DNA from 2 places in the Sporosarcina sp. resist genome. Region 2 is predicted to be linked to the other one. Evidence: riboswitches for the same ligand, from Rfam matches in the RefSeq annotation. Region 2 holds a riboswitch; the other holds the start of a gene.
What was found. A riboswitch is a leader RNA that binds a small molecule or an ion and turns the genes downstream of it on or off. The one in region 2 is predicted to bind FMN.

Region 1: another riboswitch for FMN. It lies ahead of H7992_RS15160 (ECF transporter S component); the one in region 2 lies ahead of ribD (bifunctional diaminohydroxyphosphoribosylaminopyrimidine deaminase/5-amino-6-(5-phosphoribosylamino)uracil reductase RibD).

What each region holds. Positions count from the first base shown of each region.
Region 1 covers NZ_CP060287.1:3,064,695-3,071,464, reverse strand. The annotation lists gene H7992_RS15180 (response regulator transcription factor) at 1-341, shown strand, start outside; gene H7992_RS15175 (ATP-binding protein) at 334-2,118, shown strand; gene sigX (RNA polymerase sigma factor SigX) at 2,164-2,727, shown strand; gene H7992_RS15165 (hypothetical protein) at 2,693-3,925, shown strand; FMN riboswitch at 4,002-4,133, shown strand; gene H7992_RS15160 (ECF transporter S component) at 4,343-4,924, shown strand; gene H7992_RS15155 (ferredoxin) at 5,128-5,379, opposite strand; gene H7992_RS15150 (YpbB family protein) at 5,489-6,529, shown strand; gene H7992_RS15145 (RecQ family ATP-dependent DNA helicase) at 6,529-6,770, shown strand, end outside.
Region 2 covers NZ_CP060287.1:1,530,993-1,537,762, forward strand. The annotation lists gene H7992_RS07715 (ABC transporter permease) at 1-214, shown strand, start outside; gene H7992_RS07720 (glycine betaine ABC transporter substrate-binding protein) at 211-1,110, shown strand; FMN riboswitch at 1,326-1,473, shown strand; partial or broken gene ribD (bifunctional diaminohydroxyphosphoribosylaminopyrimidine deaminase/5-amino-6-(5-phosphoribosylamino)uracil reductase RibD) at 1,551-2,614, shown strand; gene ribE (riboflavin synthase) at 2,621-3,271, shown strand; gene H7992_RS07740 (bifunctional 3,4-dihydroxy-2-butanone-4-phosphate synthase/GTP cyclohydrolase II) at 3,285-4,478, shown strand; gene ribE (6,7-dimethyl-8-ribityllumazine synthase) at 4,491-4,955, shown strand; gene H7992_RS07750 (amino acid ABC transporter substrate-binding protein) at 5,204-6,043, shown strand; gene H7992_RS07755 (amino acid ABC transporter permease) at 6,030-6,731, shown strand; gene H7992_RS07760 (amino acid ABC transporter ATP-binding protein) at 6,767-6,770, shown strand, end outside.

The DNA of each region.
Region 1 (6,770 bases), 1.5 Mb from region 2:
CAGGTGCCGCTTCATCATCTACATCGAAGGACTTGGTCGTCTTCCCTCAATTAACGATAGATCACGATGCACACCGGGTTACAGCTGAAGGAGAAGAAGTTGGGCTGACGCCGAAAGAGTACGAATTGCTCTATTTTCTTGCGAAGTCGCCTGACAAAGTATTCGACAGAGAGCAGCTGTTAAAAGAAGTGTGGCATTATGAATTTTTCGGAGATCTCCGTACAGTAGATACGCATGTCAAACGGCTACGTGAAAAGCTGAGCCGCGTTTCTGAACAAGCAGCAAAAATGATTGTTACTGTTTGGGGAGTCGGTTACAAGTTCGAGATTCCTAATGAATAGAATATGGAATTCAATTGTCGGGAAGCTATGGGCAACCATATTGCTTCTCGTTTCTTTTGTATTATTTATTGTTACGGCCTTGCTCCTTGAATTCCTAGATGACTTCCATACACAACAGGCTGAGGAATCATTGCGAAGGGAAGCAACAACGATCGGGAAAATTGTTAATGATCACGAAAGTCAAACTTCGATGAACTTGATTATTGATGACATTCTTGACGACGAAACGAATGCGATGATTGTCGATACCAATGGGGAAGTTACGCATTCATTCCATAAAGGATTGAACAAGGATAGAATAGAAAATAAAGTGCTCTATGAATCCATGTTTTATGCAGCTGAAAAGAATAATAAACAAGTTGTAAAAGAGATGATCTTACCTTCGATTAATGAAGAGAATGTCATGGAACAATACCTTGTTCTATCCTATCCACTTGAAAAAGGAGAGCAACTCGGTAGCTCAGTTATCATTTATCAAAGCCTTGAAGCCGTCCATAGGACAACAGAAAGTACTACACGTATCGTATTCTTATCAGCATTTATTGCCTTTATTTTAACAACATTTTTCGCCTTTTTCCTGTCAACAAGAATTACTTCCCCTTTACGTGGATTGAGGCAGGCGGCATTTGAATTATCGAAAGGGAATTTCGATACAAGATTGCCTGTAATGCAAAATGATGAAATTGGCCAGCTTGCAACTGCATTCAATCAGATGGGTAGACAGCTTAAATATCACGTTGAACTTATTAATCAGGATAAAGAGCAGCTTTCAAGCATCCTTACATCGATGACTGATGCTGTCATTACATTTAATCGAGATTATACAATCCTGCTAAGTAATCCACAAGCTGAACAGTTATTGCAGAATTGGTATTTTAAAAATGGCGCACAAGAGGGTAACCATCATATCCCACCGGCGATTTTTCATATGCTTGAACATGTTATTACGTTCGCTGAGGAAGTTGAAGATGAATTAGAATTAGGTGGACAGTTTTATGGAATCTCTATTAGCCCGTTGTATAGCGGAAATAGTATTCGTGGGGCAGTTGCTGTCTTACGTGATATGACAGATCAGCATAAGCTTGAGAAACTTAGATCCGACTTCATAGCAAATGTATCTCATGAACTTCGGACACCGATATCTATGTTGCAGGGGTATAGTGAAGCCATTATTGATGGAGTTATAACAAGTGATGAAGAGCGCGACGAAATGGTACAGATCATACACGATGAATCGAAAAGGATGGGCCGACTTGTGACGGATCTTCTCGATCTTGCAAGGATGGAATCAGGACATATGCGACTTTACAAAGACGATCTATCGATGATTCCTTTTCTCGACCGGATAGTCAATAAATTCATGCAAGTTGCGCGTGAAGCAAATGTCGATTTGACTTTCGAATTCTTGGAAGATACAGTACTCATTTCAAATGTAGATGAAGACCGTATGGAGCAAGTATTGACGAATTTAATAGACAATGCAATCCGCCATACACCTGATGGGGGAAGTGTTAGACTTGGAATACAAAAACAAGTTGATATGATTGAAATAACAGTGACAGATACAGGTGTTGGAATTCCGCAAGAGGACTTACCGTATATCTTCGAACGTTTTTACAAAGCAGATAAAGCGAGAACTAGAGGAAAAGGTGGAACAGGTCTTGGACTCGCCATCGCGAAAAGCATTATCGACTCACATGGTGGCAAGATCGCTGCAACAAAAGGCGACACTGAAGGAACGATTTTCAGTTGCATATTGCCCTTAAAAAAGATGTAACTTAATAGCTTGAAATACGACTAATTGATAGAACGGGGGTATTTCATGGACGACTCCGTTTTCCATCGGCTTTACGAACAGTACCATCAGGATGTGTTCAAGTTTCTTATCTATTTGACGAGAGACCGTGACCATGCTGAGGACCTCATGCATGAAGTCTATGTGAGGGTACTGCGTGCCTACGCCGGTTTTGAGGGGAAAAGTTCCGAGAAGACATGGCTCTTTTCAATTGCTAAAAATGTAGCAATCGACCATTTCAGGAAAATTACAGTTCGTAAAAAGCATCTGTTCGATAAATTCGACTGGGAAAAGAGCGAACTCGTATCGACAGGTATCCTGCCGGAAGAAATCGTAACACTCAGTGAAGAGATGCAAGAGCTGCTGCAAGCACTTAATACATGTACTGGTGATCAGAAAATGGTTATCATCATGCGCTATTTCCAAGATCTTTCCATAGCTGAAACAGCCGAAATTCTTAGCTGGACAGAAGGCAAAGTGAAGACAACACAACATAGGGCAATCAAAGCATTACAAAAGAAATTGAATGCTCTTCCGACAGAAGGGGGGAAACTAGATGACCCACAAAGATTGGAACGACAACAAGATTGAAAAACTCCTCGGTGATGTGCCTGACATATCAGATAATCGTCCAATGTCGGAAATACTGGCGCGGCTGAAGCAAGATGAACGGCTGAATACGCCTCACCGTAAAAAATCAAAGAAATGGATGCCAGCACTTGTCGCTGTTGCTGCTTTGCTTGTTATCGGCCTGTTGGTTCCTTCTATGTTTGGTGAAAATGAATTGTCAATGAAGGATCAAAGTACCGACAATAAAATGATGCAAAGTGAGGACGCCGAGCCTTCTGCAAGAGGTGCGAGTTTGGAAAATGAATCGAGTACGGATGAAGAAGCGGAAATGGGCACAATGGATGGATTTTCTACTAAGATGGCATCTGAAACAGGGAGGACACACCATTTTGCTGTCTACTCCGAAGACGTTACCGATAGTACACTATTCCATTTAGGTCTTGCAGGTGATCAAGCTTTAAGCATTGCCGTTACATTTATCATTCCGAACAGTCAAATCAATGAGGATATTGGTTTCTTGGAGCCAACGAGTTATGATTTGTACAAAAAGTATGCGAGTCGTCTCGATGAAAGTGCACTGGGTTTTCAAGAGTACCATCCTTATAAAGGCAATATAGCCGCAGAGGATCATGTAATTATCCACCAGCTACCGCAAGGTCATGGTTATGACATAGGTTCGGGATCGATGGAAGTCTATCTCGACTCTTTACAAGATACGTTTTACGGTTATCAGGAGGTCCGATTTGAGAACGAGGATGGAACTGCGACCATGTTCTCTGAAGTAGGTCAACCGAGCACACCGTTGATTTTGAAAAGTGGTCGTAATCATTTGAATTACTATATGTTTGAACAACAAGATGGACAGCAGTTTCTTACATCGAACTTTTCCCAACCGCAGCCATCGTTGAACGAGGCATTACAGCAAATGAAAGTGAAGCCGAATGATGTTTTCAAGCCAGTCATTCCAAGTACTTTAAATTTTGAAGTAAAGGCAGATGACAAATTGACGACCATCAAATTCACACAACCACTGGATTTGGACGCGATGGAGCCGGAAAAAGCGATGCAAATGATTGAGGGCATGCTCCTGACAGCAGCTGATTTTGGTGAACAGCTTCAATTCGAAAATGTCGTTCAAGAAGAATGGAACGGTTTTAACTTCAGCCAGCCTTTACCGGTACCGGTTGGATCTAATCCACTTCCACTTATATTGAAGTAAATAGAAAGACCTTTGTAAACAGCCTTGTTTACAAAGGTCTTTTTTTTGTATACAATAAGGTTGTAACAAAATATTGATTCATCTTCGGGGCAGGGTGTAATTCCCGACCGGCGGTAAAGGAAAGTCACTTTCCAAGCCCGCGAGCTTAACAGCTGATACCGGTGTAATTCCGGAGCCGACAGTATAGTCTGGATGGGAGAAGGTGAAGGTGCGGCCATCTTTTTGTGTTGTCTACAAAAAGAGGTGCTTATTTAAATGTGGGTTAAAAGAGAAAGAAATAGTCTCTTTTCTACTCTCTATTTGAGTATACCTTTCAAATCCCTCGAGCTTATTTGCTTTTGGGATTTTTTGTCGACATAAACAAGGTGGAACGGCCTTTCCTCTTTTGAAGTGAATCGCAAAAGGAGAGAGGAACAAATGAATAACAAAAAGTTGCGAAAGATGATTCTCATCGCGATGTTAGGGAGTATTGCAACTGTTTTGATGCAGTTTAACTTCCCATTACCTGCACTACCTGGATTCCTGAAAATTGATTTCAGTGAGATTCCAGCGGTTTTGGCAATAATGACGATGGGACCTGTAGCAGGTATTACGGTCGAACTGCTTAAAAATATAATGCACTGGTTCATGTCAGGTAGCCCGACAGGTGTTCCTGTTGGTGAAATTGCAAACTTTGCAACAGGCGTGCTTTTCATAATGCCGATTTATTTTATCTTTAATAAATTTAAAACATCTATTGGTCTAGCTGGAGGCCTCATTGCTGGAACTGTCTCGATGGCTATTGGCATGAGTGTCTTGAATTACCTACTGTTTTTACCAATGTATACGTATTTCATGAATTTCCCAGCCATGGCAGGGAATGAGTTAGCTACTTTTATTGTTTTAGGAGTTCTACCATTTAACTTGATCAAGGGAATTATGCTAATGATTATTTCCATGCTGCTTTTCAAGAGTATGAAAAAATGGATTGCACAACAGCGTACCCAATTAACTTCATAATATAAAAAAAGGTCGTCCCGGGATTTTCCAGGACGACCTTTCCACGTTCGATTTATCTAGCTTCGTGACAGTGGTCTCTCAGCCAATTGGTAGAGCCACTCACGAGTCTTTAACACTATTGTAGAGTAACGTCTGTCTGGAAGCCCGCACGACAAGTTGTCGTAGTTTTAAAGCGACTTCTGTTATCGACAGCGATTGCCTAGTTAATCTTCGTATTTAAGTGCATCGCCATCAAATGGTGCGTCGGCGGTTTTGATAGAATCGGTTGGGCAGCCATCGAAAGCGTCTTCTAGGTCTTCCATCAGTTCTTCTGGAACTTCAGCTGTTCCCATGTTATCATCGAGGATAACATAAGCAATTCCTTCATCATCATAATCGTATATATCCGGGGCAGCAGCTCCACACGCACCACACGCTATACATGTATCCTGATCAACGATTGTATATTTAGGCATAGTCTTTCTCTCCTCTTTTCTCCGTACAAACAATTTACTTCACCTTTCATTCTAATGATGTTGACAAGAGTTTTCAACAAAAAACATTTGTTAATCGGAGGAATTCAAAATGAAACTATCTTCAATACTATTAACCATCATAGGCAGAATAGACGGTGAACGAACAATCTATGCGGGACTTCACCTATTACGCGGCAAAAGATCGGGACAAACACTGCAAGATGTTGAATATTATGGTTTGAAGGAATTCTTTGGTATTGTACCAAAACTGACAGCTGAACGATTCGATGAGGCGGCTAAACAGTTAAGTGATAGGGGTTTCATCTCAACAATGGATGATTCTTTCGTCAAACTGACGGAGCAAGGTCGCGTGGAAGTTGGCAAATTACCGTCCTACCGATTTAACGGCTGGGATTATAGAGGAAAGGAAATGATTTTTTTCGGAAGGTTATCGCTTGTTGTGCAGACGGTTTCGAATTTCAAAGCAAAGGAAAAATCGTTTATGCCCGCTCAAAAAGACCGTGATATTCAAACTTTTGTTAAAATGCTACTACATAATCAGCGAATCAGTGATCCAGTATTTGCTAAAGGCGTCAGCGAAGAAATTCGGCTATGTATTACTCGAAGTGAAATGGATGAAAGACAAAAAACAATTATCACTCATCGCTTAAGTGGTTTCGGACTGACAGGCTGGACATGGGATCAGTTAGCAGATAATTTGAAACTAAATCCATTCGATATCCGTCTACTATTTATAGAAGGTCTACATATGATGCTTGCTGTCATTATTCTGTCTCCTGATTTGCCTTTTTTGCGAAAAATAGCTGAAAGCGTCAAGGTTTCGACATATTTGACGGATTCCTCTGTAAAAACGAAGCAACTTTTTGATCGTGGCTTTTCTCTTGAAGAAATTGCGATGGCGCGCAACTTGAAACAGAGTACAATTGAAGATCATTTTGTAGAAATGTCTATTAATGATACAGAATTTCCGCTAACACAGTTTGTTTCTGAGGAAGATGCAGAAGCAGTAGCTGGAAAAGTGAAGGAAATTGGAACCCGTAGACTTCGCTTGCTGAAATCTGAATTCGAAACGCTTTCCTATTTTCAACTTCGTCTCATCTTAGGTGCGCGGACGGGAGGGGGCAACTAATGGCTATTCACAAATTATTAAAAGAGAGATTCGGTTTTGATCAATTCAGGGCAGGACAAGAAGATGTCATTCGAGATGTGATTGCGGGCAAGGACACGATTGCAATTTTACCTACAGGTATAGGGAAGTCACTTTGCTACCAATTACCTGCCTATGTACTTGAAGGTACTGTCTTAATCGTTTCACCACTCGTTGCGTTGATGGAAGACCAGGTGGCAATCATGAAAAGGAACGGTGAAAA
Region 2 (6,770 bases):
TGTCAACCAAAGTATTATGCTTTCCCTATCGATGGTCGTTATTGCATCGATGGTTGGTGCGCCAGGGCTTGGTGAAGAAGTTTATCGAGCTGTTACACAACTGAAAACGGGTGTTGGTTTTGAAACCGGATTGTCCATCGTTATCGTAGCCATCATTTTAGATCGCATCACGCAACACGCAGGAAAGAAAAAACAAGGGGGAACTAAACTATGAAATTAACAAAAAAAGTATTAGGACTTGGAGCGGTTGCTCTGCTTGCAGTAGGACTTGCTGCATGTGGCAGTGACAAGAATGAAGCAGACGGAGACTCCACGAAAACAGTTGGTGAATCAGTAGACTATAAGATTACAGGTATCGATCCAGGTGCAGGTATCATGGAAGCTACTGAAAAAGTACTTACAGAATATGACCTTACAGATTGGGATCTAACAACAGGTTCAAGTGCGGCAATGACAGCTTCACTGAAAAAAGCTTATGACAAAGAGCAACCGATTATCGTTACAGGTTGGACACCGCATTGGAAATTTGCGAAATACGATTTGAAATATCTTGAAGATCCAAAAGGTGTGTACGGTGGGGAAGAGCAGATCCGTACAATCGGAAGAATCGGATTAGCAGAAGATCTGCCAGAAGCGCACCAAATCTTATCGAAGTTCAACTGGACTGAAGAGGATATGGGAGAAATAATGGTAGCTATTCAAGAAGGTGAAAAAGAAGACGCGGCAGCACAAAAATGGGTTGAAGCAAATGAAGAAAAAGTGGCTGTATGGACAGAAGGCGTTGAAAAAGTTGACGGCGACAAGATCAAACTTGCTTACGTTGCATGGGACAGTGAAATCGCTAGTCATAACGTCATGAAAATTGTTTTAGAAGATATGGGTTATAAAGTGACATTAACACAAGTTGAAGCAGGTCCATTATGGACTGCAGTTGCTGACGGTAGTGCAGACGCATCGCTTGCAGCTTGGATGCCATTAACACATAAAACATATGCTGATAAATTCGAAGGTAAATTCGAAGAACTTGGCGTCAATATGGAAGGTGTCAAAGTCGGTCTAGTGGTACCGAAGTATATGGACATCGATTCAATTGAAGACTTGAAGAAATAAGTAATAGAATGTCAGTGTTATTTAAACGCGAGCAATAGGATAATGAACCCGGAAGAACGCTGTAATATGCAGCGGTTTCTCGGTTTTATTATATGTTGCAAATGCAATGGTATTCTTATTTCATCATATATAGAAGACTCAGCTCTGTTCAATCAGACTGAGTCTTTTTTGATTTTATGGCAGCAGTATGATAACTTTAAGTCGGCACGTATAAACAAACTCTTCGGGGCAAGGTGAAATTCCTTACCGGCGGTGATCGAGCATAGCTCGTCAGTCCGTGACCCGTCCTTCCTTGCTTGGAAGGCGGTGGAGCTGGTGAAATTCCGGCACCGACAGTTATAGTCTGGATGGGAGAAGTTGTTTGGATATACGTGCTGTGCTTGCAGGCTCTGCCCTTTCAAAAAACGAAAGGGGGAATGCCAATGGACCCTCAACATTATATGAGACTTGCTCTTGAACTGGCGCGTAGTGCACAAGGACAAACCTCGCCAAATCTACTTGTTGGTGCTGTTTGTGTGAAAGACGGCCGGATTTTAGGGACTGGTGCGCACTTGGAAATTGGGACAGCTCATGCTGAAGTGCATGCGCCGGCAATGGCAGGTGCGAATTCTATTGGTGCGGATCTATACGTGACACTGGAACCGTGTGCCCATACTGGGAAAACAGCTCCGTGTACAGATCTCATTATTTCATCTGGAATTCAAAGTGTTTTTGTTGAGTCTATCGATCCGAATCCCTCCGTCAATGGAGCGGGAATCGGGCTTCTTAAAGTTGCTGGGATTGAAGTCATTACCGGCATTTTACAGGAAGAGGCAGAGCAGTTAAACCAAGCATTTTTTCATTTCATCAGATACGGGAAACCATACGTTACCTTGAAAGCCACCGCAACTCTTAACGGTAGACTTTCAACGCAGAACGGGGACAGCAAATGGATTACTTCGGCTGCATCACGAACCGATGTCCATCACCTCCGCCATACCCATGATGCTATTTTGGTAGACGTACAAACCGTACTTCACGATAACCCTTTCCTCACCACCCGTTTGCCCCATGGTGGAAAGAACCCAATTCGAATTAATTTAGACCGGCATCTCAGGACGCCAAATCAGCGAATGTTGTTACAGACCGCGCTGTAGAAACAGTTATTTTTACACTCGATTCAACACATTCTGAAACTACTTTTTTTGAACATCCTTTAGTTTCAATTAAAAGGATTTCAGAAAACGTATCTTTTTTGAATGAAGTTTTAAAACGTTTTGCTGATAAAGAAATCATGACGTTGTTCGTTGAAAGCGGTAGCAAAGTTCATTCCAATTTCATCAATGAAGGTCTCGCAGATGAACTGTATTTGTATATGGCTTCGAAATTATTCGACAACGGTTCTTCATTGTTCATGAATGATACTTGGAACCTAATGGCAGAAAGCGAATCCCTGCGTTTTTTAGATGTGCGACAAAAAGGAGACGATTTCAGCTTTCATGCCAGGTTTCTGAAGGAGGATTGACAGCAGTTGTTTACTGGGATTATTGAAGAAGTAGGAACAGTTTCAGCGGTTAGGCCAGCGGCGAATTCTTTGCAACTATCAATCCGTTGTAGCAAAGTGCTTAGCGATGTTAAAAAAGGCGATAGTCTGGCGGTGAATGGTGTCTGTTTGACGGTATCAGATTTCTCGAGCAATCATTTTACAGCTGATGTCATGCCTGAAACTGTTAAAGCGACAACGCTTCAAGCATTGCGTACGGGAAGTCCAGTTAACTTAGAACGTGCGATGGCGGCGAATGGTCGTTTCGGCGGACATATAGTCAGTGGACATGTCGATGGCACTGGCGAAATTGTTTCGGTTAGACAAAAAGAAAATGCAATCTATATGGAAATCAGTATCGCAACTAAATTATTGAAGTATTTTATCCCAAAAGGTTCAGTAACTGTGGATGGAACATCACTTACTGTATTTGGTGTGACGAGTATTGGTTTTATCATCTCATTAATTCCAGTCACGCAAGGTGACTCAATCATCGGCCGAAAACGGGCTGGGGATCGAGTGAACGTAGAATGCGATATGCTCGCGAAATATATAGAACGGCTAATAACTACAGACAAAGAGAATCCAACTGGCGGTTTAACAATGGATACCCTTATCGCCAGTGGATTCCTCAGTTAAGGGGGCAAAGCAGATGTACTCTACCGTAGAAAAAGCAATTGAAGAACTAAAAAAAGGAAAAGCAATTATTGTCGTTGACGACGAAGACCGAGAGAACGAAGGTGACTTTGTTGCACTTGGTGAATTCGCTACACCCGAAATCATTAACTTTATGGCGACGGAAGGCCGTGGATTGATTTGCGTGCCGATAGACGAAGAGAAATCGCGACAGCTTGAACTCGGACTTATGACAGAAAATAATAGTGATGTGCACGGAACTGCATTTACGATTAGCATTGATCATGCGGATTGTCATACTGGAATCTCTGCATTTGAACGGTCGGAAACAGTATTAAGGATGCTAGGGACTGAAGCAGGTCCAACAGACTTTAGAAGACCAGGACATATATTTCCGCTAATAGCGAAGTCTGGCGGCGTCCTAAAGCGCTCTGGTCATACAGAAGCTGCTGTAGACCTCGCGAAGCTCGCGGGAGCAGAACCAGTCGGCGTCATATGTGAAATTATGAACGTAGATGGGACAATGGCGAGAGGTCCACAGTTGAAAGAGATAGCTGAACGATTTGATCTTGTTATCTTAACAATTCAGGAACTAATTGCTTATCGTCGCATCAATGAAAAACTTGTTGAGCGCATTGTAGATATTAGTCTGCCAACAGATTTTGGAGATTTTAAAGCAGTCGCTTTCGTTGAAAAAGAAACAGGGCATGAACATATTGCTTTGGTAAAAGGTGATATCGAAGATGCTGAAAATGTACTCGTCCGCGTTCATTCGGAATGTTTGACAGGCGATGTCTTTGGCTCATGTCGATGTGATTGTGGTCCGCAACTTCAAGCTGCACTTGCACAGATTGAAAAAGCCGGAAGAGGCGTCTTACTCTATATGCGTCAGGAAGGTCGTGGAATAGGTCTCGTCAATAAAATGAAGGCCTACAAGCTGCAGGAAGAAGGATACGATACTGTTGAAGCCAATGAGAAATTAGGATTTCCAGATGACCTTCGAGATTACGGCATCGGTGCACAAATACTGCGGGATCTCGGTTTAACGTCGATTCATCTTCTGACGAACAACCCGCGTAAAATTGCTGGAATAGCAGGACACGGGTTAGAAATAACAGAGCGCATTCAAATCGAAATGCCTGTTAAAGTGGAGAACAAAATTTATATGGAAACAAAGAAAAATAAAATGGGACACTTATTGCATAATTGAGGGGGAATAATGATGAGAACAATTTATGAAGGACATTTAGTTGGAACAGGGCTTAAAGTTGGAATCGTGGTAGCAAGGTTCAATGAATTCATTACAGGAAAATTACTAAGCGGAGCGGAAGATGCATTGCTTCGTCACGGAGTAGCCGACAGTGATATCGCGGTTGCTTGGGTGCCAGGTGCCTATGAAATTCCGCTAATAGCGAAGAAGATGGCGGCTTCCGGTAAGTACGATGCAGTTATCACACTTGGTACAGTTATCCGCGGAGCAACACCGCATTTCGACTATGTATGTAATGAAGTGGCTAAAGGGGTCGCGGCCATCAATCTGCAGGAAGGCATCCCGGTTATTTTCGGTGTCTTGACAACAGACACGATTGAACAGGCAATTGAACGTGCGGGAACGAAAGCCGGCAATAAAGGATGGGATGCAGGGAATGCAGCGATTGAGATGGCGAATTTGTTGAAACAGATATAATCGTTGATAAATAGAAGGCACAGTTTTCGGTTATCCGGAAACTGTGCCTTTTTTAATATTTCAACACCCGCGTACATGTTAGTTAAGGAAATGTAGTAGTAGAGTGAATAATGTGGTTAGTTTTAGGGATTCCGAGGTATAAAGAATAAAGGAAAGGTTTTTTGAGGAAACTATTTTTTGACGAAGTGCATACAATGTTGTATGATGCTAATAACCAAGTAAGTTAATATGAATTAAGGAGAATGGGTATGAAGAAATTTAGTTTACGCGTAATTCTACTATTTACAGCAATCATTTTACTTGCTGCATGCGGAAACGCTAATAAAGGAAATACAAGTGGTAGTGAAGAGTCTAAAGGAAACAGTGATTCAGGAAAGAAAACGGAAGATTTACTTGTGAAAATACAGGATGAAGGCAAGTTAACAATCGGGACAGAAGGAACATATCCACCATTTACATTCCATGATGAGAAAGGGGAACTTACAGGTTTTGACGTTGAAATCGCAAGAGAAATAGCGAAACGACTCGGGGTAGAGCCTGTATTTCTAGAAACGCAATGGGATGCGATTTTCGCAGGGCTTGACTCTAAACGGTTCGATATGATTGCAAACCAAGTAGGGATTCGTGAGGACCGTATTGAGAAATATGACTTTTCGGAACCGTACATTTCATCATCTGCAGTCCTCATTACAAATACTAGTAATAAAGATGTGACAAGCTTTGAAGATATTAAAGGGTTAAAGTCTGCGCAGTCATTAACGAGTAACTATGCAGACACTGCAAGATCTTACGAGGCTGAAATTGTGGGTGTTGAAGGATTTAACCAAGCTATTGAGCTCATCAATTCCAAACGTGTAGATGTAACGATAAATGATAATTTATCTTTCTTAGACTTTATGAAGCATAAACCAGATGCACCTGTCCAAATTGTGGCGACAGCAGATGACGTTTCACAAAGTGGTTTAATGTTTAGAAAAGGTAATGAAACACTTGTTAACGAAGTAAATAAAGCACTAAATGCAATGATTGAAGACGGAACATACTTAAAAATCTCCGAGAAATGGTTTGGTGAAGATGTCCTTAACTAATATTTTAGCTAACCCAGAGAAAGTACAAAGACTTCTAGATATTGCCCTAACATCCCTTTGGCCATTGCTGGAGGGAGCTCTTTACTATACGCTTCCTTTAACGTTTCTTTCTTTTTTCTTTGGAATTATTCTTGCAGTATTAACTGCGTTAGGAAGAATATCAACAAGCAAGCCGCTACAAATTATCGCAAGAATTTATGTATCTGCAATTCGTGGAACGCCTTTACTCGTACAACTATTTATTTTGTTTTTCGGATTGCCAACGGTCGGAATAGTTATAGATCCATTTCCAGCCGCCGTCTTCGGATTTTCATTGAATGTAGGGGCGTATGCTTCAGAAGTGATTCGCGCAGCAATACAATCGATACCGAAGGGACAGTGGGAGGCAGCACATACGATTGGCATGAACTATACCCAAACGCTTAGGCGAATCATTTTGCCGCAAGCAACGAGAGTATCTATCCCGCCTTTATCGAATACATTTATTAGTCTTGTGAAAGATACATCGCTGGCATCGCTTATTTTAGTGACAGAAATGTTTAGAAGGGCTCAAGAAATCGCTTCTGCAAACTATGAGTTTTTATTACTTTATACTGAAGCGGCGATTATCTATTGGCTCATTTGTTTTATCCTTTCCTTAATTCAAGACAGAATCGAACATCGGCTGGATCGATATGTGGCTAAGTGATAAGTTGAAAAAACAACTGTTAGAAGGTGCAAACTATGA